4 regions of the Janthinobacterium sp. GW823-FHT06H09 genome follow, and region 2 is predicted to be linked to each of the others. Evidence: predicted binding sites of a transcription regulator. Region 2 holds the regulator's gene; each other region holds the start of a gene.
The links. Region 2 encodes FNR, which switches genes on or off when oxygen is low (the NO sensors DNR and NnrR bind a similar motif). Its sites were predicted from a motif close to TTGATNNNNATCAA; they were not measured.
Positions count from the first base shown of each region.

Region 1: AC1Q6X_RS24880 (bacteriohemerythrin) is a predicted target of FNR. The motif match lies at 1,631-1,644, and genes of this name have one in related genera.
Region 3: AC1Q6X_RS25060 (hemerythrin domain-containing protein) is a predicted target of FNR. The motif match lies at 2,466-2,479, and genes of this name have one in related genera.
Region 4: AC1Q6X_RS06820 (XrtA system polysaccharide chain length determinant) is a predicted target of FNR. The motif match lies at 5,456-5,469, and genes of this name have one in related genera.

Region 1 is NZ_JBXAHC010000019.1:50,832-58,588, forward strand. Features, by position in the region: gene AC1Q6X_RS24875 (hypothetical protein) at 289-1,149, shown strand; gene AC1Q6X_RS24880 (bacteriohemerythrin) at 1,157-1,555, opposite strand; gene AC1Q6X_RS24885 (hypothetical protein) at 1,855-2,010, opposite strand; gene AC1Q6X_RS24890 (hypothetical protein) at 2,151-2,336, opposite strand; gene AC1Q6X_RS24895 (PepSY domain-containing protein) at 2,467-4,992, opposite strand; gene AC1Q6X_RS24900 (branched-chain amino acid aminotransferase) at 5,191-6,291, shown strand; gene AC1Q6X_RS24905 (ribonuclease T2 family protein) at 6,362-7,078, shown strand; gene AC1Q6X_RS24910 (MFS transporter) at 7,185-7,757, shown strand, end outside.
Region 2 is NZ_JBXAHC010000005.1:348,075-355,831, reverse strand. Features, by position in the region: gene ccoG (cytochrome c oxidase accessory protein CcoG) at 1-538, shown strand, start outside; gene AC1Q6X_RS10765 (FixH family protein) at 685-1,209, shown strand; gene fnr (fumarate/nitrate reduction transcriptional regulator Fnr) at 1,336-2,094, opposite strand; gene AC1Q6X_RS10755 (response regulator) at 2,334-5,408, shown strand; gene AC1Q6X_RS10750 (TOBE domain-containing protein) at 5,487-6,254, opposite strand; gene AC1Q6X_RS10745 (sulfate/molybdate ABC transporter ATP-binding protein) at 6,295-7,005, opposite strand; gene modB (molybdate ABC transporter permease subunit) at 7,014-7,685, opposite strand; gene modA (molybdate ABC transporter substrate-binding protein) at 7,702-7,757, opposite strand, start outside.
Region 3 is NZ_JBXAHC010000019.1:87,910-95,666, forward strand. Features, by position in the region: gene AC1Q6X_RS25045 (tetratricopeptide repeat protein) at 1-175, shown strand, start outside; gene AC1Q6X_RS25050 (AGE family epimerase/isomerase) at 244-1,458, shown strand; gene AC1Q6X_RS25055 (carbohydrate kinase family protein) at 1,455-2,387, shown strand; gene AC1Q6X_RS25060 (hemerythrin domain-containing protein) at 2,651-3,103, shown strand; gene AC1Q6X_RS25065 (diguanylate cyclase domain-containing protein) at 3,497-5,137, shown strand; gene AC1Q6X_RS25070 (LacI family DNA-binding transcriptional regulator) at 5,188-6,285, opposite strand; gene AC1Q6X_RS25075 (glucokinase) at 6,269-7,757, opposite strand, start outside.
Region 4 is NZ_JBXAHC010000003.1:431,933-439,689, forward strand. Features, by position in the region: gene prsT (XrtA/PEP-CTERM system TPR-repeat protein PrsT) at 1-543, shown strand, start outside; gene AC1Q6X_RS06800 (hypothetical protein) at 547-3,009, shown strand; gene AC1Q6X_RS06805 (S1 family peptidase) at 3,006-3,782, shown strand; gene AC1Q6X_RS06810 (N-acyl amino acid synthase FeeM domain-containing protein) at 3,787-4,533, opposite strand; gene AC1Q6X_RS06815 (XrtA/PEP-CTERM system exopolysaccharide export protein) at 4,734-5,357, opposite strand; gene AC1Q6X_RS06820 (XrtA system polysaccharide chain length determinant) at 5,611-7,140, shown strand; gene AC1Q6X_RS06825 (XrtA-associated tyrosine autokinase) at 7,160-7,757, shown strand, end outside.

The sequences.
Region 1 (7,757 bases), on a different contig from region 2:
GAGCTGCGCAGTAGCTGGGGGATGGCGTAACGCTGGCCCGTGGTCTGGCTTGGATAGCAGTTCCACCGCAAGGCCCGGCGCGGACGGGCAGTGGAAAAGAAAGGCGCGCGATTCCTGTCACTTTTGTAAATAGGAATCATTATCAATATAGGTGATATTTGCCAAATAATCAAGCGTGTGCACCAAAGGAGTGCAGGCGGGAGTGCAGGCAGACCCGGGGCGGCGCATCGGCTTGCCTTCTGCGATAATGCAGGCGCTGACAAATATTTTCCTTAATGAAAGAAATGCATGCGTACATGGATCGCTTGTGCCGGATGGTTGTGTGTCGTCTCGCTGGGTCAGGCCCAGGAACACGCGCCGCCGCCGGCTGCTCCCGCGCCGCTGCAGAGCGCCAGCGTGCCGCCCGCCGCCGATGCCGTTGCGCCACCGCTTGCGCCGGCCACATCCGCGGCATCAGCACCCAAGGCAACGGCGCCAGCAGAGGAAGCCTTGCCACCGCAAACGGTGACGATCACGGCCACCAGCGATGCCAAGGCGCCGCACGTGCGGTTCACGGCATACCGTGAAAGTTATCTGACGGCCAGGAAAGTGTGGCAAGTGTCGAGCGGCAGCGTGGTCATGGCCCTGCGCCTGATTCCTGCCAAGCTGAGCGCCACCATCGACGATGTGCGCGTGGCCTTGCAAGGCAATGGCGCCCCCATGCCGATCAAGGTGTCGGCCGGCGGCGTGTTTGTCGTGCCGCTCAACGATGATATTGCCGCGCAGGACGGCACGTTTTTGGTGAACAAGGGCAGGGGCGAGCTGACGGCCAATATCGTGCTGCAGCCGTCCGTGGCGCGCGATGCGTGGAACGTCACGCGCGTGGGGCAGGTCTTGCGCGACGCCCGGCGCGCCGTGCGGGCCATCACGCCGTGGTACAAGCGGCCGTTCGCCAGCGACGTGCAATCGCTGGCCTTTTGCGCGGCCGAGCGGGGCAGCGCCTTGCAATTGATGGATGGAGAACAGCTGATCGCAACGCTGCCCATGAACGAGGCGGCCGTCAACGACATCAACCAGCCCGTGTTTTGCAAGATTTTCGACGGCGAAGACAAATACCCGGGACACTACCGCGTGGTCATGCCCGAGCAGGCGACGGTGCTGTTGCTGTAATGAACTGCTAGTTAGGCTGGCGCTGCACCAGTTCCAGCGCCGCCGCCAGGGCCAGGTCCATGGTGGCCTGGTGGAAGATCAGCCACTGCGGCAACAGCGACAGCGCATGGCGGCCCTGTTCCAGGTCGCCTTCATCGACGGCGGCCCAGGCATGGTGCAAGCCGCTGAGCACGCGGGCATGCTGTTCGCGGTGGTTGGCCAGCGAGGGAAAGCCGATTTGCTCCATCAAATCCTCTTCCTCTCGGAAATCGCGTTCGACGGCCGCAATCAGCTCGCGAAACGCCACGCTGAAATGCTGGTCGCTTAACTGCCCCAGCCGTGCCAGCTCCTGAAACAGCGCCTCATGCGCCTCGTCGATGGCGGGAACGCCCAGCGCCATCTCATCTTTCCAATGCGATTTACCCATGCCGATGCCCCCGGTGAAGTCCGTCGCGGCGCGAAGCGGACTGTTCCAGTGTGGACGCAGCGAAGGGCGAAATCCATGATCTGGATCAAAAATATGGTGAAGGGGGAAGAGGAAAACAAGACAAAAACAAATCGACGAAGGGAACAATTCCCCACCCGCAACAAAGCGGTTTTTAACGATGCGCCGTGTTACCGAGCGCCGCTGAAAAACGCCGCTGGCAAGGCGTCTTTGACGCAGACAGTACGCTAGTACGGCAAGTCAAAGCAACGCAGCCAGCGACGTTTTCTCAGCCGCGCGTCTTATTGCCGAGGCCAGCGGGCCCACAGAGCTTGCGCATCGACATTCGGCACCTGCAACTGCTGTCCGGCCGACGTCTGCATCGCATCCCTCAGCACGAGGGGCACGAGCATCAGGGCCGACAAGGCGAGGCAGAGCAGCACTTTGAGCGTCAACATGGTCGTCTCCCGGTGTCCCGGCGGCGGCGCGGGGATGCGGCGCCTGCCGGTCACGTCCTATGTACTACCATGCTTGCAGTTTAGTTCATCTGATTGAAACTTCAACTAGTTGCTGTGATGCACTGCACCAGTGACGCCTCTTATTTGGCCTTGCGGCTGCGCCGCGGCTTGCCTGCGGCGGGCAGGAAAGAGTCGAACCACACTTGCGTCAATTGCCGCGTATTTTTCGCCGCTTCGCGCTTGACGGCGGCCGTGGCGTGGCCGCGCGCCGTGTTGGCGACGCGGTTGGCGGCGCTCAGGTACATGCTCATCCAGGGGTTTTTCATGGCTAGCCTCGCAAACAGTGGGTGGGGGCGGCGCGGATATGCCGCCATGCCGCTACTGTAGTCCGATGGCCGGCGCTGACCGTGCGGCGGCCCACATAGCCGGGCGGCGCTGGCAATGTGCTGAGGCAGATCAATACACGTCGCGGCGGTAGCGCCCGGCCGCCAGCAGGGCGTCGAGACCGTCCTGTCCCAGCACTTCTTGCAGTACAGCATCGATTCCCGCCGCCATGCCTTGCAGGCTGCCGCACACGTAGACGATGGCGCCTTGCGCCAGCCAATCGCGCAGCTCGCCGACGTTGGCGCGCAGGCGGTCCTGCACGTATTCGCGTTTGCCGCCCTCGTTGCCGTCGCGCGAAAAGACACGGTCCAGGCGCGCCAGGTGGCCAGCGTCCAGCCAGCCTTGCAACTCTGCGCCGCAGACGCTGTCAACAGCTTGCTGGCGCTCGCCGAACAGCAGCCAGTTACGGGCCAGCCCCGCCCGCTGGCGCGCGCGCAGGTGCGACCGCAGGCCTGCCAGGCCGGAACCATTGCCGATATAAATGCAGGGCACGTCGACCAGGGCGGGCGCGAAGGCGGGATTGGCTTGCAGGCGCAAACGGATGCCGGCGCCCAGCGGGGCGAAGCGCGTGAGCCAGCCGGAACAGAGACCGTACCCGTCGTTTGTGCCGCCCGCGTGGCGCTCCTGGCGCACCAGCAACTGCAGTTTGCCATCGGAGGGCAGCGACGCGAGCGAATAGCTGCGCGGCGCATGCTGGGCACTTTGCGCGTCGCCCTCGCTGCCATCCGCGTTGCAGGCGATGATTTCCGCCAGCGCGCCCGCTTCCCAGTCAGCATCGGCGGGGCCCGTCAAGGTGATTTCATGCAGTTCGCCGCCCAGGCTGCCCGGGTTCAGCAGCACGCGGCGCGTCAGGCGCCATTCGGCGTACGACGCTTCTTCCTGTACGCCGATGGCGTCGATGGCGCTGCCGCTACAGCTGGCCAGCGCTTGCGACCAGGCGGCCAGGGCGGCGGGGTCATGCTTGTCCACTTCGATCAGCGGGAACATGGGCGTGGCGCCCAGTGCTTGCAATTGTTGCGCCAGCGCATGGCCAAAGCCGCAGAAGGCGCCGTAATGGCGGTCGCCCAGGGCCAGCATGCCGAATTCCAGGCCCGCCAGCGGCGTGCCCACCGTTTGTTGCAGCAGGCGCGCGAAGCGGCGCGTGCCGTCCGGCGCCTCGCCTTCGCCAAAGGTGCTGGCGACGATCAGGGCCCGTTCGTACTGGCGCAATTGCGCGGGATCGAAACGGTCCAGCGACTGCACGTCGACGGCCACGCCGGCCTGCTGCAAGGCGCGCGCGCTTTCCAGCGCCAGGCGCTCGGCCTGTCCCGACTGGCTGGCGTAGGCCACCAGGGTCGGTAAACCTGTGTCCGTCTTACCCGGCGCGCCGGCGCCCAGCAGCGCGCGCTGCGCTTGCACAGCCCGCTTGGCCTTGCGGCGGCCCAGGTACAGCATCCAGCCCGTGATGGCGAACAGGGGCAGGCCCAGGCTGGCCAGGGTGACGATGATGCGGCCGGGCAAGCCGAAATACGTGCCCATGTGCAGCGGATAAATGATGTTGACGAGGCGCTGCCCCAGCGCCTGCTGGCTGTACGGTTCGTTTTCCGTGAGCGTGCCGTCGGCCGGCGCAATGCTCATGCGGCTGCGCGCCCGTTCGTGCGGCGCATCGCCGGCCAGCCACGTGAATTGCACGGCTTCGCCGGGGCGCACGGGCAGACGCACCGTGGCCAGGGTCCAGCCGGGGGCATGCTGCTGGAAAACGCTCCAGGCCAGGCCGATGTCGGCGACAGGCGATGGCTCCTGCGGCGCCTCTTTCTTGCCGGGCGCCTGCGCCGTGCGCGGGGGCTTGCCGGCCCAGGCGTCGATATTGTCGCGCACCACGTCATAGCTCCAGTAGATGCCCGTCAGGGTCAGCGCCACATAGACGACCAGGCACCAGGTGCCGGCCACGGCGTGCAGATTCCACAAAAAGGAGCGACCTTTTAATGCAGGGTCGAAGGTCAGCCAGGTGCGCCAGTCCAGCGGACGGCGGGGCCAGCGCAGGTACAGGCCGGACAGTTCCAGGCCCAGCAGGCACAGGGCCAGCGCGCCCGCCACTTGCCGGCCCGGGTCGCGCGGCAGCAGCAGCCAGCGGTGCAAGGACTCCGTCCATTCGAAAAATGCGGCGCCCGCCAGCGCCGGCTGGGTCGCGCCCGTGTACGGATGCATATAAATGGATGCGCCGCGCCGCTGGCCATGCTTCGGCGCGAAAAACAGGCGGGGCGCCGCGCCCGCCTGCGCATACATGGTGACCGAGGCCACGCGCTGGCCGTGTTCGGCTGCGGCAATGCTGCTCAGTTGGGCCGGCATCAGCGGTGCGCGCGTTTCCACGGGGACATGGCGCACGCCGGGGTTCATAACGTCGAGCAATTCATCCTTGAAGGCCAGGGTGGCGCCGCTCAGTCCGATGATCACCAGCACCGTGCCGGCCGTGATGCCGATAAACCAGTGCAATTGAAACCAGACCTGCTTCCAGCTCCAGTGCCAGCGCCGTTGTTGCGGGACGGCAAGCTGACGAGTCTGCGTCGCCTCATCGGCGCCGGCGCGCGGCAGGGAGTGTGGAAGGGAGGAGGTCGTCATGAAGCGGCTTTCGATAGCGCCGCCATGCGGGGCGTCAGGCATGGCGGGGAAGAAGGAGGATTGACATAGTAACGCAAACGAGAATCATTCGCAAATGATGGCTTCTTGTTTTCACCTGGCGATGGCCATTCTCGTTTGCCTGATCGGGCGCTGGAGGCGCTACAATAGGGATACTGTTCACTAGTTCCGATTGCTGCCATGACCACTTCCACACCGAATCTCGTCGTCACCCCGTCCGCCCACCCCCTGTCCGACGCCGAGCGCGCCGCGCGCATGGTCAACCCGGCGTTTGGCCGCATCTTCACGGACCACATGGTGGTGATTCCTTACCGCGACGGCAAGTGGCAGCAGGGCGAACTGAAGGCCTACGGCCCTTTGACGCTGGACCCGTCCGCCTCGTCGCTGCACTACGGCCAGGCCATCTTCGAAGGTTATAAAGCGTTTGCCCAGCCCGATGGCAGCATCAAGACTTTCCGCCCGGAACAAAATGCCGAGCGCTTCAACCGCAGCGCCGCGCGCCTGGCCATGCCGGCCATTCCCGTCGAGCTGTTCCTGGAAGCGGGCGATGCGCTGATCGCGCAAGACCGTAACTGGGTGCCGAAGAACACGGGCGAGAGCCTGTACATGCGTCCGCTGATGATCGCCACCGACCCCTACCTGGGCGTGCGTCCATCGGAAGAATACCTGTTCGTGCTGTTCGCCTCGCCGGCCGGCGCCTACTTCCCGAAAGGCGTGAAACCCGTCACCGTGTGGATCAGCGAAGACTTCGTGCGCGCCGCGCCAGGCGGCACGGGCGAAGCCAAGTGCGCGGGCAATTACGCGGCCAGCCTGATGGCCCAGTCGCAAGCGCAAGAGAAGGGCTGCGACCAGGTCGTGTGGCTCGACGCCGTGCACCGCGAGTTCATCGAGGAAATGGGCGGCATGAATCTGTTCTTCGTCTACAAGGATGGCGAGAAAGTCACCGTCGTGACGCCGGAATTGACGGGTACCTTGTTGCCAGGCATCACCCGCCGCAGCCTGCTGGAAATGGCAAAAGACCTCGGCTATGCGACGGAAGAGCGTAAATTGTCCGTCCAGCAATGGCGCGACGACATCGCCTCGGGCCGCATGACCGAAGTGTTCGCCTGCGGCACGGCAGCCGTCATCACGCCCGTGGGCGTGGCCAAGGCCAATGGCTTTGAAATGACCATCAACAACAATGAAAACGGCGCCGTCACCCTGGCTCTGCGCGAAGCGCTGCTGGGCTTGCAGCATGGCACGGCACCGGATACGCACGGCTGGATGCATACCGTCTGCTAAGTTGATGGTGTAATTTCACTACCGCGCCGGCACCCAGTTGCCGGCGTTTTTATATCTTGAAGGAAATACGATGAAAATTCGCTCTATCCTGCCTGCCTTGGCCGCCGTTTTCCTCAGCCTGTCGGCCGGCGCCGTCCACGCGGCCGACGCCGCCTGCGCCATTCCGCGCAACGTCAGTTATTACGACTACGACGTCAAGCCGTCGGACGAGAAAAACACCTGCTACAAGCAAAGCACGAACGTGCCCACCGATTACTTCATGCTGGCGCTGTCGTGGTCGCCAGGCTTCTGCGACAGCCAGCGCCGCCGCGGCGCAGTGTCGAAGAAGGCCGCTTTTCAGTGTGCCGAGAGCAATCACTTCGGCTGGATCGTGCATGGCTTGTGGGCACAGTCGAATAACCCGGGCACGTGCGAAGACATTTCCGTGACGCCGCCGCGCAAGACGGAGCTGCATCCGCGTTACTGCAAGGGCAATTTGCCGAAGCTGGCGCCGTCGGACATCCTGCCGTACATGTGCATGCAGCCCGGCGAAGCCTTGCTGCAGGGTGAATGGGAAAAGCATGGCGCCTGCGATTTCGATACGGCCAAGCAGTATTTCGAGAAGGAACGCGAACTGTTCCAGGCCTTGAAGTTGCCGGATTCCACCATGCCGAAAAACGAGTTGTTCCAGTGGATGAAGCAGCACAACCCGCAGCTGAAAGGCCGCTGGCTCGGCTATGAAAAGCACTCGGGCGAGCTGCGCATCTGTTATTCGAAAGATTTTAAAGTGATCGACTGCCAGAAGTGATGTAGGGTGAAATCGACGGGCCTGCCCGGCAGAGTCCGTCCATCCATGCTAGTGTCTTGGCTGCGGTACCGTATGCCGCCCCGGACGGGCTAGACGAACAGGCAACATGATGAAGCAGAAAAACAAGGCGCAGCCTTTCCTCGTGGGCGAGGACGGCTTGCCGCCCGGCGCCCGTTTATGGGCCATGCTGGCGCTGGCCATCGGCGTGGGCATGGCCTCGCTCGATACGGCGATCGCCAACACGGCCTTGCCGGCCATCGCCAGCGAGCTGCACACGACACCGGCCGCCTCCGTCTGGATCGTGAATGTGTACCAGCTGGCCATGGTGGCGACCTTGCTGCCGTTTTCCGCCCTCGGCGAAATCGCCGGCTACCGGCGGGTGTTTATCTCCGGCATGTTCCTGTTTACTTTGGCGTCGCTCGCCTGCGCGCTGGCCTGGTCCTTGCCCTCGCTGGTGGTGGCGCGCCTGTTCCAGGGCGTCGGCGCCAGTGCCATGATGAGCGTCAACACGGCGCTGCTGCGCGCCCTGTACCCTAAACATTTGCTGGGCCGCGCGTTCGGCAACAATGCGCTGGTGGTGGCCGTCGCGTTCGCCATCGGGCCCACGGCCGCCTCGCTGATCCTGGCGACGGCGTCGTGGCCATGGCTGTTCGCCATCAACGTGCCGCTGGGCGTGGCC
Region 2 (7,757 bases):
CGCCTGCGTCGATGCCTGCAATACCGTGATGGACAAGGTCGAGCGGCCGCGTGGCCTGATACGCTACAGCACCGACCATGCGATGGAAAACAACTTCAATTCGAAGCAGATCCGCCAGCGCGCCATGCGCCCGCGCGTGCTGATCTACACGTCCATCCTGGCCCTGATCATCATCGCCGTGTGTACGTCGCTGGCCCTGCGCACGCCCCTGAAAATGGACGTGATCCGCGACCGCGGTTCGATGGGACGCGAGGTGGAAGACGGCATGATCGAAAACGTCTATCGTCTGCAGATCATGAACACCTCGGAGCAAAGCCAGCACTTTAAAATCAGCGCTTCCGGCTTGCCGGGCCTGACCTTGCTGACGCGCGACGAAGTGACCTTGCAGCCGACGGAAACGCTGGGCTGGCCGATCCGCCTGCGCGTGCCGCACGGCGTCGGCGAGAAGGGCTCGAACAAGATTGCGATCGAATTGCACTCGCTGGACGACCCGTCGCTGCACGTGCGCGAAAGCGCGGTGTTCATCGTGCCGCGGTGATGTTGATTTGGGGTCGGCCCCTCCGGGTCCGACCCCGTTATTTCGCCGTAGGGGTATCATCAATCATGCGTTAGGGTCACTTGATTTTCAACCCGGAAGCAAAAGCTGGAGTCGGACCCAAAGGGTCCACCCCCAAGGAGAACACAATGTCCGACAGTCTGAAACTGCAACCTCCCGTTGCCCCGTGGTACAAACACCGCTGGCCATGGCTGCTGATGATCGGTCCCGGCCTGTCCGTGGTCGTCGGCAGCTTCATGGGCTATATCGCGTTTACGCAGCCCGATGCGCTGGTGGTGGGCGACTATTACAAGCAGGGCAAGGCGATCAACCAGGATTTGAAGCGCGACACGATCGCCAGCGACCTGGCCATGGATACGACCCTGTCGTATGACGTCGCTGCAGCGCGCCTGAGCGGCTCCGTGCACAGCTTCGGCAAGGCGTACCAGGGGCCTTTGCAGCTGCACCTGGCGCATGCGACCCTGCCGGAAAAGGATATCAAGCTGCTGGTGCAGCCCGATGCGGCCGGCAATTTTTCCGTGGCGCTGCCGATGCTCGAGCGCAGCCGCTGGCAAGTGCTGGTGGAAAACGACAAACGCGAGTGGCGCCTGTCCGGCATCTGGACCTGGCCCGTGCAACGCAGCATCGCGCTGCATGCGGATGAAGAGTTATAACGTACAGCGCCGGGAAAAAACCGTAGCGAGCGGCAGTGATTTGTGGCTGAGAAGCACAGCTGTGCTATAGCACAGCGAGCATCGCAGGCCGCAAAGCACGACGCGCAGTAGGTTTTGACGGTGCTGTTACTTGCAGACGTCGGTGCCGGCTGTAATGGCTTTTAACTTGGCCGGCTGCAAGATCTCGATCTCGCGGTTGGAGACGCGCAGCCAGCCTTCCTTCTTGAATTTCGACAATAAACGGCTGACGCTTTCGATGGTCAGGCCCAGGTAGTTGCCGATTTCCTCGCGCGACATGCGCAACTGAAATTTGCTGGCCGAATAGCCGCGCGCTTCATAGCGCGACGCCAGGTTGACGATAAAGGCGGCAAAACGCTGCGTCGCCTGCATGTTGCCCAGCAACAGCATGACACTTTGCTCGCGCGTGATTTCCTGGCTCATCATGCGGTGGAAATGGCGCAGCAGGGTCGGCATATTGCCCAGCAATTGTTCCAGGCTGGAAAACGGGATTTCACACACTTCGCTGTCTTCCAGCGCCACCGCATTACAGTGGTGGCGGTCGGCGCTGATGGCGTCCATGCCCAGCAGTTCGCCAGCCATCTGAAAACCCGTCACCTGCTCTTCGCCGCCCGGATTGATCTGGTAGGTCTTGAAGTGGCCCAGACGGATCGCATACAGGTTCTGGAACGAGTCGCCGATGCGGAACAGCGAAGCGCCGCGCACGATCTTGCGGCGGCGGCCGATGATCTGGTCCAGTCTGTCCATGTCGCCCACGTCGAGGCCCATCGGCAGGCACAATTGATGCATGCTGCAGGTCGAGCATCGCGCACGCAACGCTTCCACGGTCACTGTGGGCGAGGTTGGAGTGAGTAGCGCTTCAGTCATGTCGGTACCTTTTAGAAAATGCAACAACAAGTTTACTGCATACAGGGTTGCCGTGTGCCAATTTCACCGCAATTTCGCTGAATAAACGACGTTCCGACTTTAATTATATGGCAACATCGTCAAAAGCCCATGCGGAGAGGGCAATTTGCGTGGCGGCGCTTGCCAAGCTGGGGTATTGATAGGAAAATTCCTGACAGCATTATCTGCCGCCTGTGCCGCCCGGTACTGAAAAGGAAATCATGAAGCCTCTCGGCATCAAAGCAAAAGTCGCGCTGGCCACCAGCCTGACCTCGATCGCCATGATCGCGCTGGTCACCATGATCCAGGTGCAGCACATGCGCGACGATTTCACCAAGGTACTGTTGAGCCAGCAGTCGTCCCTGATCAGCCGCACCGCCGCCGAGCTCGACGACAAGCTGGGCATGCTGCTGCAGATCGTCACCCTGACGGCCCGGCAGCAGCCGCCAGAACTGATCACCCAGCCCGCCCAATTGCGCGACTACTATTCGCGCCGCTCGATGCTGGTGCTGTTCGACGACGTGCTGGTGCTCGACGCGCACGGCGCCGTCGTGGCCGACATGCCGGAAGTGGCGGGGCGCGCCGGGATCAACGTCGCCGAGCGCGAGTATTTCCAGACCGTGCTGCGCACGCGCCAGCCCATGATCACCGAGCCGATGCTGGGCAAATCGAGCGGCATGCCCATCGTGCAGATGGTCGCGCCCGTGCTGGGCGCCGATGGCCAGGTGGCCGGCGTGGTGATCGGCGTGCTGCGCCTGTACAAGGATAACCTGCTGGGGAGGTTGCGCTCAGAAAAGATCGGCAAGAGCGGCTATTACTTCGTCCTCACGCGCGGCGCCGTGCCGCGCTATGTGCTGCATCCCGACACCAGCCGTTTGCTGCAGCCGCGCCTGCCGAACGCCAACCTGACGACCACCCGGCTGCTGAAGGACGATGGCGAAGGCACCATGGTCAGCACCAACAGCCGCGGCATCACGGCCGTCAACAGCTTCAAGCGCCTGAAATCCGTAAATTGGCTGCTGGCCGCCTCGCTGCCCCTCGACGACGCCTTCGAACCGTTCGACGGCGTGCTGTACCGGCTGGTGCTGTGGAGCATCCTCGCCTCGCTGCTGGCCGCAGCCGTGCTGGGCTGGGTCACCGTGCGCCTGCTCTCGCCGCTGGTGCGCCTGCGCGACACCCTGCAGGCGCTGCGCGCCAGCGGCAGCCGTTTCACTCCCGTGCCCGTGCAGCAGCGCGACGAGATCGGCGAGCTGACGGAAGCGTTCAACGGCCTGATGAGCGAGCGCGACCGCTTGCAGCAGGAGCTCGAATCGCGCGCGGCGGAGCTGGAACAGGAGCGCGACCGGGCCGAGGCGGCCAACCGCGCGAAGAGCGATTTCGTGGCCAACATGAGCCATGAAATCCGCACGCCCCTCAATGCCGTGCTGGGCATGGTGTATTTGCTGGGCAATACCAAGCTCGATACGGAACAGCGCAAGTATCTGACCATGGTGCGCGTGGCCGGCCAGTCGCTGCTGGGCATCCTCAACGACGTGCTCGATTATTCGAAGATCGAGGCACGCCGCATGGAATTGTCGCCCGTCGAATTCGACCTCGACGAGGTCATGAACACGCTGGCCACGACGATGACGATGAATGCGGGCGAAAAGGAGCTGGAACTGGCGATTGCCGTCGAGCCCGACGTGCCGCGCCGCCTCATGGGCGACGCCCAGCGCCTGCAGCAGATTCTCGTCAACCTGGCCGGCAACGCCATCAAGTTCACCGAGAGCGGCGAAGTGGTGGTGGCCGTCAGCCTGTCCGAGAAAGACAAGGGCCGCGCCTGGCTGCGCTTCGAAGTGCGCGACACGGGCATCGGCATGACGGAGTTGCAGCAACAGCAGCTGTTTGCCGCGTTTTCGCAAGGCGACCAGAGCATCACGCGGCGCTTCGGCGGCACGGGCCTGGGCCTGGCCATCAGCAAACAGCTGATCCACATGATGGGCGGCGACATCGCCGTCGCCAGCAGCGAAGGCAAAGGCAGCCGCTTCTGGTTCAGCGTGCCGTTCGAGATGCTGGCGCAGCCGGCCGAAACGCGGCGCACGCCCACCCTGGGCCAGCTGCGCCTGCTGGTGGCCGACGACAACCGCACCACGCGCGAACTGATCGTCAAGCTGATCGAGGCATGGGGCTGGCTGGCCGACGAAGTGGACTCCGGCTTTGCCGCTATCGAACTGTACCGCGAGCGCCTGGCGCAGCAGCAGCCGTACGACGTGGTGCTGGCCGACTGGCACATGCCCGTGATGGACGGCCTGGCCACGGCCAAGGCTATCCGCCAGGCAGCCAGCGGCCAGCGCCAGCCCATCGTGGTGATGGTCAACGCCTTCGCCCGCAACCACCTGGAGGAAATCTCCAGCGCGGCCGAGGCCGACGTCGTGCTGATGAAGCCCATCACGGGCTCGAGCCTGTTCGACGCCCTGCACCAGGCGCTGATTACCAAGCACGACGGCGGCGAGCAGCGCATGCTGCAGCAGCCGCTGGGCACGGAACTGGCCGGCGTGCATTTCCTGCTGGTGGAAGACAACCATTTGAACCAGGCCGTGGCGCGCGGCATCCTCGAACACATGGGCGCCACCCTCGACGTGGTGGGCGACGGCTTGCAGGCCGTGGAACGGCTGCGCACGGAAGCGCTGCGCTACGACATCGTGCTGATGGACATGCAGATGCCCGTCATGGACGGCTTCAGCGCCACCCACATCATCCGCACGGAACTACGCTTGAGCCTGCCCGTGATCGCCATGACGGCCGGCGTGCTGGCGTCCGAGCGCGAGCGCTGCATGACGGCCGGCATCAGCGATTTCATCGCCAAGCCCGTGGTGGTGGAAGAGATGATGGAAGTGATCCTGCGCCACCTGCCCAAGCGCCCGCCAGTGCAGACGGCGGGGCCGGCGCCCGTCGCCGATGAGGAAGTGTTTTCCATGGCGCCGCTGATGCGCGTGATGGGGCGCGACGCGAAAGGGCGCGGCGTGCTGCGGCGCATGGTGGAAGACGCGCTGAACAAGGGCATGACGCCCATGCGCGACGCCGAAACAGCATTGCAGGCAGGCCGCCACAGCGACGTGGCGCGCATCCTGCACAGCGTGCGCGGCTCCGTCGGCACCCTGGGCACGAAACGCCTGATCCGCACCGCGTTCGCCACCGAGGAAGCCATCGATGCGGGCCGCCTCGACGAGGTGCCGGCGCTGCTGGCGCAGACGGCGCAGGAACTGGAGCAGGCGCTGGCGGCGGCGGCCGATTGGTTGTCCAGGCTGAAGGATTAAGCCTGCAACGTAAAACTGGGGTCAGACCCCGGAACCTTGTCGGATTACGCGCTTGCGCGCTAATCCGACCTACCCCATTTACGCGGGCACGCCCAGAATCACGCTGGACGCCTTGAAAATCGCCGTCACACTGCTGCCGATCTCGATGCCCAGCTCGGTGCTACTCTGGTTGGTGATGATGGCGGCGATCGTGCCGCCACGCGGCAAGTCCAGCACCACTTCCGTGTTCACGGCGCCCGTCTGCACGCGCGTCACCAGCCCGGCCAGCTGGTTGCGCGCGGAAAAGCGCGCGCCTGCGCTGTCGGCCACGAGGATGATCGACGATGCCTTGATCAGCGCAAACGCTTCCGCGCCCGGCACCAGGCCCAGGCTTGCGCTGCTGCCTTGCGTGACGATGGCCACGATGTGCTGGCCACCCGGCAATTCCAGCGTGACTTCGTCGTTGACGGCGCCCTGTTTCAGTTCGGCCACCTTGCCCAGGAATTGGTTGCGTGCCGTGGTTTTCATGGCCATTCTCCGTATGAGTAAAAGATCGTCGGCGATGCCTTCGGCCTGGCTGCCCAGCTGGCGCAGGTAGCGCGCATGCTCGCGCTCGATGATGCGGAAATTGTCGACCAGCTGGCGTCCCCGTTGCGTCAGCCGCGTGCCGCCGCCGCCCTTGCCGCCCGTCAGGCGTTCGACCAGCGGCTCGCCGGCCAGGTTGTTCATCGCGTCGATCGCGTCCCAGGCCGCCTTGTAGCTCATCTTCACCAGCTTGGCCGCCTGCGTGATGGAGCCGCATTCGGCGATGGCGCCCAGCAATTCCACCCGACCGGCGCCGCCCAGGTGCTCGCCGCCCACCGTCATCCATACCGAGCCTTGCAGGCCGATTTCCGCTGCCGCTGATTTATCCAATGCGTTCACCCAATGCCATGTGTTCTTCCCTGTTATCGATCTGTCCGTCGCGCAAGTACAGCACATGCTCGCCCAGGATGCGCGCATCTTCCGGATCATGGGTGATCAGGATCATGGGCACGTCCAGGCGCTGCTGCCACTGGCTCAGTTCCAGGCGCATTTTGACACGCAGGGCCGGATCGAGGGCGGCGAACGGCTCGTCGAGCAGCAACGCGGCCGGTTCCGCCACGAGCGCCCTCGCCAGCGCCACCCTTTGGCGCTGGCCTCCGGACAACTCGTCGGGAAACTGGTGCGCCAGTTCCTGCAAGTGGAAGGCATCGAGCCAATGCTCGACCGTCTGCAATTTTTCGCGCGCACGCGGATTGAACCAGCCGCGCGCCAGGCCGAAGCCCACGTTCTGGCGCACCGTCAGGTGCGGGAACAGCGCGTAATCCTGGAACAGGTAGGCGACATTGCGCTGCTGCGGCGGCAAGTTGATGCCGGCGGCCGAGTCGAACAGGGTACGCCCGTTCAGGCGGATATGGCCCGCATCCGGTGTAAACAGTCCGGCAATGGCTTTGAGGGTCATGCTCTTGCCGGCGCCGGACGGGCCATACATGGCGATGCGCTGGCTGCCGGAGGTGCATTGCACGTGCAGGTCGAAACGGCGTTTGCCGGAGCGCAAGGTAGCGCGAATGTCGAGGTCGAGTTGCATGGACGTCATCATAGGCCTCATTTGTGCGCGACGCGCCCGGGCGCCAGGCGGCCAGCCGACAGCAGCACCACGATGCAAACTAGCGAGATAATCACGACCAGCGTATTGGCCACCTCATCCTGGCCCGCCTGCACGGCTTCATACACGGCCACCGACAGGGTCTGCGTCTTGCCGGGAATGCTGCCGGCCACCATCAGGGTGGCGCCGAATTCGCCGAGCGCGCGCACGAAGCCCAGCAGCACGCCGGCCAGGATGCCGCGCCAGGCCAGCGGCAAGGTGACGCGAAAGAAAATCGCCAGCTCCGAGATGCCCAGCACGCGGGCCGCCTGCTCGAGCTGCCCGTCAACCGCTTCGAAGGCGGCGCGCGCGGGCTTGAAGACGAGGGGAAAGGCGACCACCGTGGAAGCGATCACGGCGCCCTGCCACGTAAAGATCAGGTTGATGCCGAAGTTGTCCTGCAGCCAGACGCCCAGGGTGCCGCGCCGGCCCAGCAGCACCAGCAGGTAATAGCCGAGCACGGTGGGCGGCATCACCATCGGCAGGGTCAGCAGGGCGTCGAGCAGCTCGCGCCCCGGAAAACGCGTGCGCGCCAGCAGATAGCCCGTACCGATGCCGAGCAGCAAATTGAGCGCCGTGGCCCAGGCCGCAACTTTGAGCGACAGGGCCAGCGCGGTCCAGGCGATATCCATGTACAGTCTTTTTACTTTATGGCTTTTTAAACCCGTACTTGGCCAGGATGGCTTGCGCAGGTGCCGTCTGCA
Region 3 (7,757 bases), on a different contig from region 2:
GCAAGGGCCGGCGCCCCAGCCCTTCGAGTTGTACCTGCTGGCGGCGAAGCAGGGCGACGCGGAAGCCATGGAGCGGCTGGTCAAGGTGTACGATAAGGGCGAGCTGGGACAGGCGGCCGACCCGGCCAAGGCGGCGCTGTGGCGTGAAAAGCGCAAGTCAGCCACGCTCCCTTAAGTGGACGAGACGGGGCGGAAACGGCATGCTATCATCATTGTTATCGATAACAATATCATGAGAGACCCATGAATCCCGATTTTCGCTCCAGGGCCATGCTTGAAAAGCACATCCAGCACACGATGCACTTCTACCACCCGCGCGCGTTTGACCCGAGCGGCGGCTTTTACCACTTCTTCCTCGACGACGGCACCGTCTACGACGCTGCCACGCGTCACCTGGTCAGCAGCACGCGCTTCATCTTCAATTACGCCATGGCTTACCGCCATTTCGGCGGCGACGATTACCAGGCAGCGCTGCGCCATGGCGTGGCCTTCTTGCGCGACGTGCACCGCGATCCGGACACGGGCGGCTACGCCTGGCAACTGTCGTGGAAAGACGGCGTCAAGACGGTCGAAGACGGCGCCAACCACTGCTATGGCCTGGCCTTCGTGCTGCTCGCCTATGCGCATGCCTTGCAGGCCGGCGTGCCGGAAGCGCGCGCCTACCTGGACGAGACCTTCGAACTGATGGAGCAGCGCTTCTGGCTGCCCGAGCACGGCCTGTATGCGGACGTGGCCAGCGCCGACTGGTCCACCCTGGACGGCTACCGTGGCCAGAACGCGAACATGCATGCGTGCGAAGCCATGCTGGCCGCGTTCGAGGCGACGGGCGAGGCGCGCTATCTGCACCGCGCCGAAACGCTGGCGCACAACATCACGGTGCGCCAGGCGGGCCTGGCCAACGGCATGATCTGGGAACACTACAAGAGCGACTGGGCTATCGACTGGGATTACAACCTGCACGACAAGAGCAATATCTTCCGTCCCTGGGGCTACCAGCCCGGCCACTTCACGGAATGGGCCAAGCTGCTCCTGATCATGGAGCGCCACGCCAGGTTCATGGCCGGACCATCGGAGTGGCTGCTGCCGCGCGCGCGCGAACTGTACGACACGGCGCTGGCCAAGGCCTGGGATGGCGCGCATGGCGGCATCCACTACGGTTTTGGCCCGCACGATGAAATCTGCGACGGCGACAAATATTTCTGGGTGCAGGCGGAAAGCTTCGCCGCCGCCGCCGTGCTGGCCGCACGCACGGGCGACGACGCCTACTGGCAAAGCTACGACAAGATATGGGACTACAGCTGGAAGCATTTCGTCGACCACGAACACGGCGCCTGGTACCGCATCCTGACGCCCGAAAACCAGAAAATCAGCAACGAGAAAAGCCCGGCCGGCAAGACCGATTACCACACCATGGGCGCCTGCTATGAAGTGTTGAACGTGCTCAAAGGTGCCGCATGAGCGCCGCCTTCCCGCGCGAATTTCCACAATTCGTGTCGGCCGGCGAAGCGCTGACGGACATGCTGCGCACGGGCGCGGACGCCTGGAGCAGCCAGGTGGGCGGCTCGACCTGGAACGTGGCGCGCGTGATGGCGCGCCTGGGCGTGCCCAGCGCCTTTGCGGGCGCCGTCAGCCTCGACGTCTTCGGCGACGCGCTGGCGCAAGCGACCGACGCGGCAGGCCTGGACATGCGCTTCTTGCAGCGCCGCGCGAAATCGCCGCTGCTGGCCATCGTGCATGAACTGCATCCTCCCACGTATTACTTCATCGGCGACGACAGCGCCGACCTGCATTTCGACGCGGCGCAGCTGCCGGCCGGCTGGATGCAGGGCGCGCAATGGGTGCATTTCGGCGGCATCAGCCTGGCGCGCGAACCGCTGGCGGGCAAGCTGGTGGCGCTGGCGCAGGAGCTCAAGGCGGCTGGCGTGAAAATCAGCTATGACCCGAATTTCCGCATCATGATGGATGCGCGCTACGACGCCACCCTGCGCCGCATGACGGAGCTGGCCGACGTGATCAAGGTGTCCGATGAAGACCTGGCGGGCCTGTTCCGCCACGACGATATCGATGGCGCGTTTGCCGTGCTGCGCGGCTGGAATCCGCAGGCCACGTATTTGTATACGCGTGGCGCGCAAGGTGCGGCGCTGTACCGGGGCGAACAGACATGGCAGGCGGCCCCGCCCGCCATCGAGGTGGTCGACTCGGTGGGCGCGGGCGACGCCAGCATCGGCGGCTTGCTGTACAGCCTGATGTACCGGCCCTATGCGGACGGCGGCCAGCACTTGCGCTTTGCCGTCGCGGCCGGAGCAGGCGCCTGCCTGGCGGCCGGCGGCTCGCCGCCTTCGGTGGACCTGGTGGAATCGCTGGCGCAGCGCACGCAGCTGCGTTAAGTCGTATGGCGCGGTGCGCTGGCAGGCAGGCGCACCACGCATATTTTTTACGCAATGCAAAAATTTATCATGGTCAGCTTGATCTGCATCGAAACGCGTTGACCTTCCCGCCAGGCCTACCTTGACGTTGGCAATCCTCCTACATGCACGCCGCATGGCCCTGTCTAGAATGGGGACTTCATTGCACACCTGGAGAACACATCATGGCCACCCAATCCCATCAGGCAGCGTCCGTTTCCCAGCAAAATGCCGGTATGCAAGACATGGATGCGATCGAACTGCTGACGCAAGATCATCAGACGGTGAAGGACTTGTTCGAACAGTACGAGGGGCTCAGCGACAGGTCGCTCGCCAGCAAACGCAAGCTGGCGCTGAAAATCTGCGAGGAATTGAGCAAGCATGCGATGGCGGAAGAGGAAATCTTTTATCCGGCCGTGCGCGAGGCCAGCCGCCTGAACGAAGACTTGATCGACGAAGCCATCGTCGAGCACGCCTCGGCCAAGGAATTGATCGCGCAAATCGTCGCCATGGCGCCCGGCGAAGACTTGTACGACGCCAAGGTCAAGGTCTTGTCCAGGCAGATCGAGCAGCACGTACAGGAAGAGGAGGGCGAGATTTTTCCGCGCGCGCGCGAGGCGCAACTCGATCTGCTGGCCATGGGCGGCCAGATCGCGGCGCGCAAGGCGGAAATGCAAGTGCCCGGGATGCAGCCCTGAGCCTGCCTGGCCGCGTGTGACTAGCGCGCTGGCCCTGTCGACGCCCGTTACATCAAGGTAAGCGCCATCAGAGGATGCGTGGCGGGCGCCTGCTGGCGGCAGGCGGTTCACCGCCAGCGGTGCAAGTGGTGGAATCGTTGCTGGAGCGTACGATATGGCGATGATGTGGGGATGGCGTGTCTATTCAGCGGCGCCAGGGCGCCCTTTTTGCGAGAATAGGCGTAAGATTTGCTCTCTTGCCATGTCAAGAGCCTGTTCTGGGAGTGTATTCATCCGGGGATAGGTTCGAAGTCATGCGCTGACCAATATGCCGTGCTTCCCATTGCCATGCATGGCGCCACTTGGCCGGGTCCGTGCGCTTTACAGAGCACGGGCGCTGAGAAGGAAGTCCGCATGCATAAGATCTGGAAGTTTTTCAATCCCCGGAGCTTCAAATTCAAGATGACTGTGCTCGTGGGCGTACTGGTGCTGTGTGCAACGGGTTCTGTTGCGCTCACATCGCTGTCTGTCGCGCAAGGGCAGATGGTATCCGTCATCGGCAATCAGCAATATGCCTTGCTGACCAGTGCCGCGGCATATATCGACGAAGACTTGAATGCCAAGAAAGCGCTGCTCAAGGTGCTGGCGGAAGGGCTGCCTGCGGATGTGTATGAACATCCGCAGCGGATGCAGGCATTTATAGAAAATCATCCAACTCTGCGCGAGGAATTTTTCAATCTCGTCGCCTTTGATGCTACCGGGAAACTGATTGCCAGCATGAATGACCGGCGCGTGGCCGGCAAGCTCAATTTCGCTGCGCGCGAATATTTTATCGATACCGTGAAGCTCAGGGAAGGCGTGATATCGCGTCCATTCAAGAGCCAGCTGTCGGGCAAGCCCGTTGTGCTGGTAACCGAACCGATCTATGACAAAGCCGGCAAATTGCTGTATGTAATCGCTGGCGGTCTCAATTTGCAAAGCCCGACATTTTTTGGCCAGTGGGAGCAGCTCAAGCCGGGCAAGAGCGGTTATCTGTTTATGTTGACCGACGACGGCACGATACTCCACCATCCGGACCCGGCGCGCGTCCTGAAGCGGGTGCATGATGAAACGGGCGGCGCAACCCCTTCCACCTTGGCCGCATTGCGGGGATTCGACGGTTGGACGCAAGGTAAAACCAAGCTGGGCGTGCAGGCAATTATGACGTACAAGCATTTGCGCGCGGCAGATTGGATCATCGGCGCCGTCTATCCTGAAAGCGAGGCATTCACGCCGGTCACCGATATGTATGCCAAAGTCATCATTGCTTCGTCAGGCGTAGCCTTCCTGGCCAGTTGTGCCGGCTGGATCGCGGTGATGCTGCTCTTGCGTCCTTTGGGCGATCTGGGCCGGCATGTGGCGAGCATACGCTCAGGCAATGCCGATATTGCGGTGTTTGATATCGCCCGTAAAGACGAGTTTGGAAAGCTGAGCCGTGCATTCTATGCGCTGTCGCTGCAGAGGGAAGCGGCGGAAAACAACCTCGCCGCTCTGGCGCGTACTGACATGCTGACGGGCCTGCACAACAGGCGCATGTTTGACGAGGCGCTGGCCGCGGCATTGACGCGTGCGCGGCGCGCTGGCACGGGCCTGGCGCTGGCGTATCTGGATATCGACTATTTCAAAAAAATAAATGACACGTATGGGCATGGTATCGGCGATCTGGTATTGATTGAATTTGCCAAACGGCTCAAAGCTTGCGTCCGGGCCTCCGACACGGTGGCCCGCCTTGCCGGCGACGAGTTTGTCATTATTTTTGAACAACTGACGGAGCAGTCCGAGCTCGCGGTACTGGGCAAGAAAATCGTGCAAGGGATGGCCGTGCACTTTGATTGCGGCGGTATCGGTCTGCATGTCACCACCAGTGTCGGCTTGGCGTTCTGCACCCGGGGCGATACGACGGCGGGGGCATTCTTGACGGCGGCCGATACGGCGCTCTACAAGGCAAAAAGCGCTGGCCGCAACGGTTATGCCGTCACTTCCATCGGCAGCCCCGCCTTGACCGAGGCGTTGTAGGGCCGGGTGCGCCGGAATGGCGGGTGGTGGCATCGCCTGTTCCGGCAACGTCAAGGCCTGCGCTGGCCCTGTGCCGTCGGCGGCGCATAGCTGCCCGACGATGCGCGCTCTACCAGGGTAAATTCCATCAAGTGATGCGTGGCGGGCGCCGTCTCCCCGGCGCGGCGCTGGCGTATCTCGTCGATGACGAGCTTGACGGCGGCGCGCGCCATGTCGGCGATGGGCTGGTGGATGGTGGTCAGCTCGGGCCAGACGGTGCTGGCGACGGGCGTGTCGTCGAAGCCGCACACGCTCAATTGCGCCGGCACCTGCAAGCCCATGCCGTGCGCCACGGCCAGGGTGGCGGCGGCCATGTCGTCATTGCTGGCGAAGATGGCGCTGGGGTGCGGTTCGTGCGCCAGCAGCCGGCGCGCCGCGTCGAGCCCCGAACGGTAGGTAAAATAGCCTTGCGCCACCCTGTGCGGCGGCACCTGCAAGCCCGCTTCCCGCATGGCGTCCTCGAAGGCCTGGCGGCGCAGCAGGGCGGGCGTGTGCGCCGGGTCGCCTTCGATGAAGCCGATGTCGCGGTGGCCCAGTGAGATCAAATGGCGCGTCATGGCCAGCGCGCCCTCGTAGTCGTCGATGCGCACGGCCGAGACGCCGGGCGAGGGGCGCGCCGTGGCCACGGCGATGGCGGGGATACCCATGGTATTGAGCTGCGCCAGCACTTCCGGTGAATCGCACAGGGGCGGCGGCACGAGGATGCCGTCCACGCCGGCCGCCACCAGGCAATCGATGCCGGCGCGCTGGCTATCGAGGTCTTCGCAGCGTTCGAGCAGCAGCTGGCCGCCGCCCTGGCGGCACTGGTCCATGGCGCCGACGAGAAATTCACTGAGGAAGGCCGCGCTGGGGTTGCTGTATAGCAAGCCGATGCGCAGGGTGCCCGTGCGGGCGGCACGGGCCGCCAGGTTGGGCTGGTAACGCAGGCTGGCGATGGCCGCCTCGACCTTGTCGCGCGTGGCCGCGCTGACGCTGGCGCGCCCGTTGATGACGCGCGATACCGTCATGGCCGAGACGCCGGCCAGGCGCGCCACGTCATGCACGGTGGCGCCGCTGGCCGTGTCGGCGGCGGCGTGGGCGGCATGCGCCGCTTTATTCGAGGTGGCCACCGAATTTCAGCTTGCCGCTGATGCGCATGCCGTGCAGTTGACCCTCTTCCAGCTGGGCGGCGCTGGTGCGCTGCGCCGTGTCGCGCCGCGCCAGTCCCACCGACAGGATATCGAGCATCATCAGCTGCAGCAGGCGCACGATCATGGGCACGAAATTGAGGTTGCCTTCCGGGTGGTTCAGGGTCAGCAGCACGTCGGCCAGCTTGGCCAATGGCGAACCGCTGGCCGTGATCGCCAGCACGCGGGCGCCGCAGCCCTGCGCCACCTTGACGGTACGCAGCAGGTCGGGCAGGGCGCCCGAACGGGAAATGACCAGCGCCACGTCGCCCGGCTTGAGCATGGCGGCGCTCATTTCCTGCGCCTGCGGATCGGCAAAGAAGCTGCTGACGATGCCCAGATTGAGCAGCTTGTGCTGCATGTCGTCGGCCACCACGCGGGCGCTGCCCACGGCCAGCAATTCCACGCGCTGCGCGCCGCGCAGCAGTTCGATGGCCGCCGTCAGCGCCTTCACGTCGAGCATGTCGCGCATGGCCAGCGCGGCTGAAGCGTTATTGCCCAGCACCTTGCGCGCCAGTTCCGCGTCGGAGTCCGAAATCTCCACGTGGCAGTGCGCCACCGTGATGGCGCCGCCCGTCAGGCCGGAAGCGAGTTTTAATTTGAAATCGGCCAGGCCCTGCACGCCGATCGAGCGGCAAAAGCGCATCACGGTCGGCTGGCTCACGCCGACCCGCTGGGCGATTTCGGCGATCGGCAGGGTCAGCATGGCGTTCGGCTCTTTCAATACCCAGTCGGCCACCTTGCATTCCGATGGGCTCATGCGCCCGCGCGCCTGGCGCACGGATTCGAGCACGGGCGCGCCGGTATGGGCGCGCTTGAGCTTTTGCGCGAGGATGGCGGCGATGCCCAGAAAAGTAGGCAGTTCGGCCGTGATCAGAAACGTGGGGATCTGCGCCAGGTATTCGTTCAGGCGGCCCTTTTGCTCGAAGCGGGCGCGGAACTGCGACCGTTCGAACAAAGGCCCCAGGCGCGGCACGATGCCCCCGCCTATATAGATGCCGCCCAGGGCGCCCAGGGTCATGGCCACGTTGCCGGCGATGGAGCCGAGGATGGCGCAGAAGCAGTCGACCGCTTCCAGGCACACGTCGCATTCATTGTTCAGGGCGCGGCTGGTGATGTCGGCCGCCAGCAGCGGCGGGACGTCATGCCGGCCAGCCCGGTCGGACAGGGCGCGGTAGATCAGTTCCAGCCCGCGCCCGGAGGCGAGGCGCTCGGCCGAGACGTGCGACAGTTCGCGCCAGGCGAAGGACAGCACGTCCATCTCGCGCTGGTCGCAGGGGGCGAAGCTGACGTGGCCGCCTTCGCTGCCCAGCGCGATCCAGCGGTCTTCCGCGGGGATCATGCCCGACACGCCCAGGCCCGTGCCCGAACCAAGCAAACCGATGACGCTGTCGGCGCGCGCCATGCCGCCGCCG
Region 4 (7,757 bases), on a different contig from region 2:
TTGCAGGTGCAGCTGTACCGCGCCTTGCAGGCGTCGGGCCAGACGCGCGAAGCCGATGCGCGCATGGCCACCTGGCTCAAGGCACATCCGGAAGACTTGCCGACGCGCACGTACCTGGCGGGTACTTACCTGGCGGCCAAACAATACCGCGCTGCCATCGAGCACTTCCAGTATGTCGTCGCCAAGGACACGGGCAATGTCGTGGCGCTGAACGACCTGGCCTGGGCGTATCAGCAGGAAAAAGATCCGCGCGCGCAAGCGATGGCCGAGCAGGCGCTCAAGCTGGCGCCCGACAATCCCGCCGTGCTCGACACCCTGGGCTGGATCGTGCTGCAGCAAGGCGACGTCAAGCGCGCCACGGCCCTGCTGCGCCAGGCGGCGGGGCTGGCGCCGAAGTCGCCCGAAGTGCAGTACCACCTGGGCGCGGCCCTGGCGAAATCAGGGGACAAGGGCGGTGCGCGCAAGCAACTGGAACAATTGCTTGCCGCAAACAAGGACTTTCCGCAGCGGGCCGAGGCACAGGCCTTGCTGACCCAGCTGTAGGCCATGGCTGTGCAAGCTGCCGTGGCCGGCCTGGCAGCGCGTCCGCTGGCCCTGCTGGCGGGCGTGGCCTGCGCGCTGGCCTTGCGCCATTATCCGCTGGGTCACGGCTGGCCCGGCCTGCTGTTTGCAGCGCTGCTGCCCGCGTATTTCCTGCTGCTGTGCTGGCGCCCCGCCTGCTGGCTGTTCTGCGTGCCCGCCCTGCTGCCCGTGCTGGACCTGGCGCCGTGGACGGGCTGGTTCTTCCTCGAAGAAATCGACGTGCTGCTGTTGCTGACGGTGGCCTGCGGCTACTGGCGCCTGGGCGGCCCCGTCCAGAGCGCCGCGGCCACGCTCCCGCCCGCCGCCCGTGCCTGTTTGCTGCTGTGCAGCCTGGCCTGGCTGGCGGCGCTGCTGCGCGGCGTCCTGCCGCTGGCGCCCCTTGACCTGAACGCCTGGGATAATTACTTGAGTCCCTACAACAGCCTGCGGCTGGGCAAGGCCTGGGCCTGGAGCATGCTGCTGCTGCCGCTGCTGCTGCGCGACGGGAATGCTTCCGCCCTGCGCCGCTACGCGCTGCCGGGCATGCTGGCCGGACTGGCCATGGTGTCGCTGTTCGCGCTATGGGAACGGGCCGTGTTTCCCGGCCTGACGAACCTGTCGAGCGACTACCGCATCACGGCGCCGTTTTCCGCCATGCACACGGGCGGCGCCGCGCTCGACGGCTACCTGGCGCTGAGCCTGCCGTTTGCCGCACTGTGGCTGGCGCGCGCCCGCAGCCGCTGGCAGGCGGCACTGACTTTGCTGCTGCTGGCCCTGGCCTTGCACGCGGCGTTCACCACGTTTTCACGCGGCCTGTACGCGGCGCTGGCGGCGGCCATGCTGCTGGGATTCTGGCAAACCCTGCGGGCGGCGCCCGGCGCGGCGCGGCGCCCGCCTGGCCGCCCGCCCGTGCGCGGTGTGCTGCTGCGGCTGCTGCTGGCCGGCCTTGGCACTGTCCTGCTCGTGTACATGTTCAGCCTGGCCGGCTACCGGGGCTTGCTCGCCGCCGTCGTCCTGCTCGCGGCCAGCTTCGTGCTGGCGGCGCGGCCCTTGCCGTGGCGTCTGGCGCCGGCCAGCCTGCTGTGCGCGCTGTGCCTGCAGGGCTTGCTGGCCGCCTGGTGGCCGGAGCCGGCCGGCCAGAACACGGCCGGCTGGCTGAAAGGCCCGTATTTCCTGTTCCTGCTGGCGGCCGTGCTGCTGGCGGCCGTGCTGTGGCCCGGCGCTGGCGCCCCTAAAGGGCCTGTCAGACTGGGCCTGGCGATGATGGCGTGGACCATGCTGGCGTGCAATCTGGCGTGGATAGGCTGGCATTGGGCCGGTCCGCCCGCCCTGCTGCCGGCCGCCCTCGTCGTCCTGCTGGCCATGCTGATGCTGTGCAACGGACGCTTGCGCCCGCCGCTGTGGCGGCTGGACCGGGCCAGCCTGAGCATCGCGGGCGCGGCCGGCATCCTGCTGCTGCTGGCCATCCCCGTGTCGGCCAGCTATTACGCCACCGAACGTTTCGCCACCACGGCCTTCGACATGCAAGGCCGCTTGCGCCATTGGCGGCAAGCGCTGGCCATGCAGCCGCCCGACCTGGCCAGCCGTCTGTTCGGCACGGGTAGCGGCAGCTTTCCCGCTACTTATTACTGGCACAATCCCCAGCGCGAAGTGCCGGCCAGCATCGCGTATGCCGAGGAAGGGGGAAACCGGTATGTGCGCCTGGCCAGCCCCGGCTACAGCGCCGGTTATGGCGAGCTGCTGCGGCTGCTGCAACGCCTGCCCGTGCAGCCCGCCACGCGCTACACCCTGGCGCTCGACGTGCGCCGAACGGGCCCCATGCCGGTGCTGCAGGTGCGCCTGTGCCAGCGGCAATTGCTGTACGCCCAGGGCTGCGTGAACGTTCCGCTGCGCCTGCGGCCTGTGCCGCCTGGCACGCAGCCCGGCGGTTGGCAACACTATGAAGTACCGTTCGACAGCGCCTGGCTGGGCGCCGGTGCCTGGCTGCTGCGCCCGCCCGTGCAGCTGGAACTGGCGGCCAGCGGGGCGGCTGACTCGTCCGTGCTCGAAGTCGACAATCTGAGCTTGCGCGCCCCGGGCGGCGAGGAATTGATCGCCAACGGGAGCTTTACGCAAGCCAATAATTACTGGTTTTTCAGCAGCGACCACCATCATTTGCCGTGGCATATCAAGAGCATGGCCTTGCATCTGCTGATCGAAACAGGCTGGTGCGGCGTCATGTCCATGCTGGCCCTGCTGGTTCTGGCTGGCACGCGCCTGCTGAGCCAGGCCGCGCGCGGCGATTCCGGCGCGCTCGCTTGCGCCGCCGCCCTGCTGGGTTTTCTCGTCGTCGGCCTGTTCGACAGCCTGCTCGACGTGCCGCGCATCGCCCTGCTGTGCTATCTGATGCTGCTGTGCGCGCTGCTGCAGCCCGTGCCACCTCCTCACGTTGAAAGTGCGCCGCCATGAAAGCCCTGCCGTTGACATGCTTTTCCGCCCTCCTGTTTTGCCTTGCCCTGGCCAGCGCGCCTTGCCGCGCCGATGCTCCGCTGGCGCAAACCATCGCGCGCATCAAACCATCGATCGTCGGCGTGGGCAGCCTGCAAAAGACGCGCACGCCGCCGATGAATTTCATCGGCACGGGCTTCGTCGCCGGCGACGGCTTGAGCGTGCTCACTTGCGCCCATGTGATCCAGAAACTGCTCGACGCCAATCCGAACGAAGTCATCGGCATACTCACGGGCCAGGGCGAGGCAGCGCAATTTCGCCCCGCCAAGGTCCAGGCGCTGGACACGGAACACGACCTGGCCTTGCTGCGCCTGGCGGGCGCGCCCCTGCCTGCCCTGGCGCTGGGCGACGCGGCCACGGTGCGCGAAGGCCAGGCCATGGCCTTTACGGGGTTTCCGCTCGGCACCTTGCTGGGCTTGCACCACGTGACCCACCGCGCCACCGTGTCATCGCTGACACCCGTGGTCATGCCCAGCGAAAACGCGCAGCGCCTCGACGTCCGGCGCCTGGCGCAGCTGCAAAAAGCGCCTTACACCGTGTTCCAGCTGGACGCGACGGCGTATCCGGGCAGCAGCGGCAGCCCCTTGTTCGATCCCGAGACCGGTCTCGTCTACGGCATCGTCAACATGGTGTACGTCAAGGGCCTCAAGGAGGCGGCCATCAGCGCGCCGAGCGGCATCACTTACGCGATTCCAGGCGGCTACATGCAGGCGATCTTGCTGAAAAATAAATGAATAATCAGTTGCGCCCCTGCCTCAGCCGGTCCGTAATGCCGGGCTCATCCCATGTCGGAAAAAAAAAGGGGTAAAACGACCGTTCACCCCCATGCTGTTCCATCAGGCCACCGTATTTGCGGATCTGGGCCCCCATGTAATCGAGGTCCAGCCGTAGCAGCACGGCCGGCGCCCCCACGCGCGTGCACTCGCGCTCGCCGCCGAAGTCCTGGAAACCCAGCATGCGCTTGTAAAACACCACGTGGCGCGGGTTGACTTCGATCACGTAATCCGTAAAGCCGTGAATATTGTGGGCATAGATATAAGAAATATGAATCAGCGCCGCAAACACGCGCTTGCTCACCCCCTTGTCGATGGCCAGGCGCGACGGTTCGCACAGGCGCCGGCCCTGCTCGCGCAGGACGTCGAGCTTGTCGCGGAAGTTTTCATCGGCGGGCAAGCCCGTCTCGTCATTGTCCAGGCACAAGGTCATGGTGCCGACGGTGGTGCCGGCCGTTTCCGCAAACAGTGTGATTTTATTGAGCGCATGGGCCGTGCCGGGATCGACGGCATAGCCGCGCCAGCCGTACATCTTGCGGATCAGCAAGCTGGCCGCTTCGCGCCGGCCACGCGAATTGGCCATGCGGATATGAAAGCGCTGCAGGTCGAGCTCGTGCTCCATGGCCGGGTCGATCTGCCCCTCGCCTACCACCAGGTCGCTGAAAGTACCAGGCGTGTCGAAAGAAATAATGGGTTCATCTTCAAAGCTCATCTTGTCCTCACGTTCATCGGCAGCCGTCGAGACGGACTGAAGCCAATGCCTTGTGACAAGACAAAAACGGGAGAAGTTCCCACCTTTAGCTAAAAAAACAGAAGAAATCTGTCTTTAGATAGCAAAATAACACGCTGAAATTTGCCGAAAAGTACAAAATGACAAATATAAGTGCTGTTTTGACACTGCCGAGGCCGCTGCTAAAAAAAACTCTCCGGGATCAGTAAAACGTCGCCCGGCCGCATCATGACATTGGCGGAAATATCGCCCTCCTTCAGCAAATCGTCGAGCCGCACGGCCAGCTGCTGCTGGTTGCCTTCGCGCATGCGGATGATGCTGGCTTTGTTGCCGGCCGCGAAGTCGGTGATGCCCCCCACGGCGATGAGCACGTCCATCAGCGACATGCCCTGCCGGTACGGCAGCGCCTGCGGCTTGGCCGCCTCGCCGATCACCCGGATCTGCTCGCTATATGGCCCCGAGAAATTGGTGACAATGACCGTCACCACGGGCTGCTGGATGAACTTGCTCAAGGCTTGCTCGATGTCGCGCGCCAGCTGGGTTGACGTCTTGCCGCTGGCGGCCAGATCCTCGACCAGCGGCGTGGTGATCTTGCCGTCCGGCCGCACGGCCACCGTCAGCGACACTTCCGGATTGCGCCAGACGATGATGTTGACGGAGTCGCCCGGACCGATCAGGTAATCGTGCATGGGAGCGCTGTCGTCGGAAGGCGCCAGCGGATAGCGAGTGCGGCAGGCGCCCAGCAGGCTGGCGGCGCCGGCCAGGACCAGCGTATTGCAGAGAAATACACGGCGAAATGGATTCATGCGGAGCCTCTTCGAGTCGATGCGCGTCCATGGGCAGCCCCGCAGAACCAGCCTGGGCCGCGAACTTCCTATGATTATTAAAACCCGGCAAGTGAACCTTGAGGCGTATCAAGAAGCAATCATCTTGGGAAATCTTGCTCCGCAGCCGCCCTATACTTGCTTACTCAACAAGCAAGTATTTTTTGTAAGACGTCGTCGTTGTCCGCGCCGCCAGCCCATCTGCCGTGCAGCACCGTCACCTGAAGGAAGCGACATGGAAGAATTGATACAGCAACTGCTTTCCGGCTTGAAAGGCATCTGGAAGTACCGCTGGCATGCGGTGCTGGTGGCGTGGCTGGTGGCCATCGGCGGCTTCATCAAGGTGATCACCCTGCCCGATGACTACCAGACGTCGGCGCGCGTGTTTGTCGATACGCAAACCATCCTCAAGCCGCTGATGGCCGGCATGACCAGCGTGCCGAACACGGAACAGCAGGTGGCCATCATGAGCCGCACCCTGCTCAGCCGCCCGAACGTGGAGCGGGTCATGCGCATGGTCGACCTCGACCTGGACTCGAAGACCGTACGCGAGCACGAGGCCCAGCTGGACGAGTTGATGAGCCGCATCAAGATCACGGGCACCAATGCCTATGACATCTACACCATCAGCTACAGCGGACGCGATCCCAAGCTCGTGCGCGACGTCGTGCAAAGCTTGCTGACCATCTTTGTCGAAGGCAGTTTCCAGGGCAAAAAAGGCGATTCGCAGAAGGCAGTGCAATTCATCGACGAGCAGATCAAGAATTACGAGGACAAGCTGAGCGCGGCGGAAAACCTGGTGAAGGAATTCAAGATCCGCAACAACCTGCTGCTGCCACGCCAGGGCATCGACTATGGCAGCCAGTTGCTGATGTCGTCCGATAGCCTGAACAATGCCAAGCTGGAACTGGTCGAGGCGGAACAGGCGCGCAAGGCCATCCAGAGCCAGATCGAGGGCGACGAGCCCGTGCTCGACATGGAGCCGAACGCGGCGTCCATCACGAATCCCGAACTCGACGAACGCATCGCCTCGCTCAACAAGAACCTCGACAACCTGCGCATGCAATTTACGGAATTGCACCCCGATATCATCGCTTCGAAGCGGCTCATTGCCCAGCTGGAAGAACGCAAGATCGAGGAAAGCAAGCTGAAAACGGCGTCCGGCGATCCGGGCAAGAATTACAGCCCCATGCTGCAGCAATTGAAGGTGGCGCTGACGGACGCGGACGCCAAGGTGGCCGCCATCCGCGCCCGCGTGCAGGAGTATACGGCGCGCAACGAACGGCTGCTGGCGCAGAGCAATGCCGTACCCGAGGTGGAATCGCAGCTGGCGCAGCTCAACCGCGACTACATCATCAACAAGGAAAACTATGAAAAGCTGATCGGCCGGCGCGAAGCGGCCAAGCTGTCGGGCGAACTCAGTTCCACCACCGAAATGATGGCCTTCAAGATCATCGACCCGCCCACGGTGCAATATGCGCCCGTCGGCCCGAACCGCCCGCTGCTGTTCAGTGCGGCGCTGGGCGCGGCGCTGGTGGCCGGCGTCGCCACGGCCCTGCTGATCAGCCAGGTGCGCCCCACCTTCCTCAGCCCCTCGGAACTGCGCGACGCGACGGGCTTGAACGTGCTGGGCACGGTATCGATGAACTGGACGCCACTGCAGCAGGTACGCCGCCGCCGCGCCCGCTATGGCTTCGGCGCCTGCCTGGGCAGCCTGTTTGTGCTGTATGGCGGGGTCATGACGGCCGCGCTGCTGAAATTCTAGAGCCACCAAGGGAGCGACGATGAGCAGCAAGGACAGCGGCAAGCAGGAACCCACGATCCTCGGCGTGGCCGAGGCCAGCGTGCCCTATGGCGTGGATGGCGCGCAGGCGGCCCGGTCGCCCCAGTACCGGGCCCTGAACCTGGACCGGCTGGCCGAGCAAGGCATGCTCACGCACGATGGCGGGCGCAGTTCGGTGGCCGAGGATTTCCGCATCATCAAGCGCCCGCTGCTGCGCCAGGCGCGCGCCAGCGGCGCCGAGGCCATCCGCCACGGCAACCTGATCGTCGTTACCAGCGCCATGCCCGGCGAAGGCAAGACCTACTGCGCCATCAACCTGGCCATGAGCATCGCCATGGAAATGGATATCACGGTGCTGCTGGTCGATGCCGACGTGGCGCGCCCGTCCGTGCTGAAAGTGCTGGGCCTGCCGCCGGAACCAGGGCTGATGGACGTGCTGCTCGACCCGCAACTGGCGATGGCCGACGTGATCCTGAAAACCAATGTGGCCAATCTGAGCATCCTGCCCGCCGGGCGCAGCAACAAGCACGCGACGGAATTGCTGGCCAGCCGGGCCATGAGCCGGCTGCTGGCCGAAATCGCCAGCCGCTATGGCGACC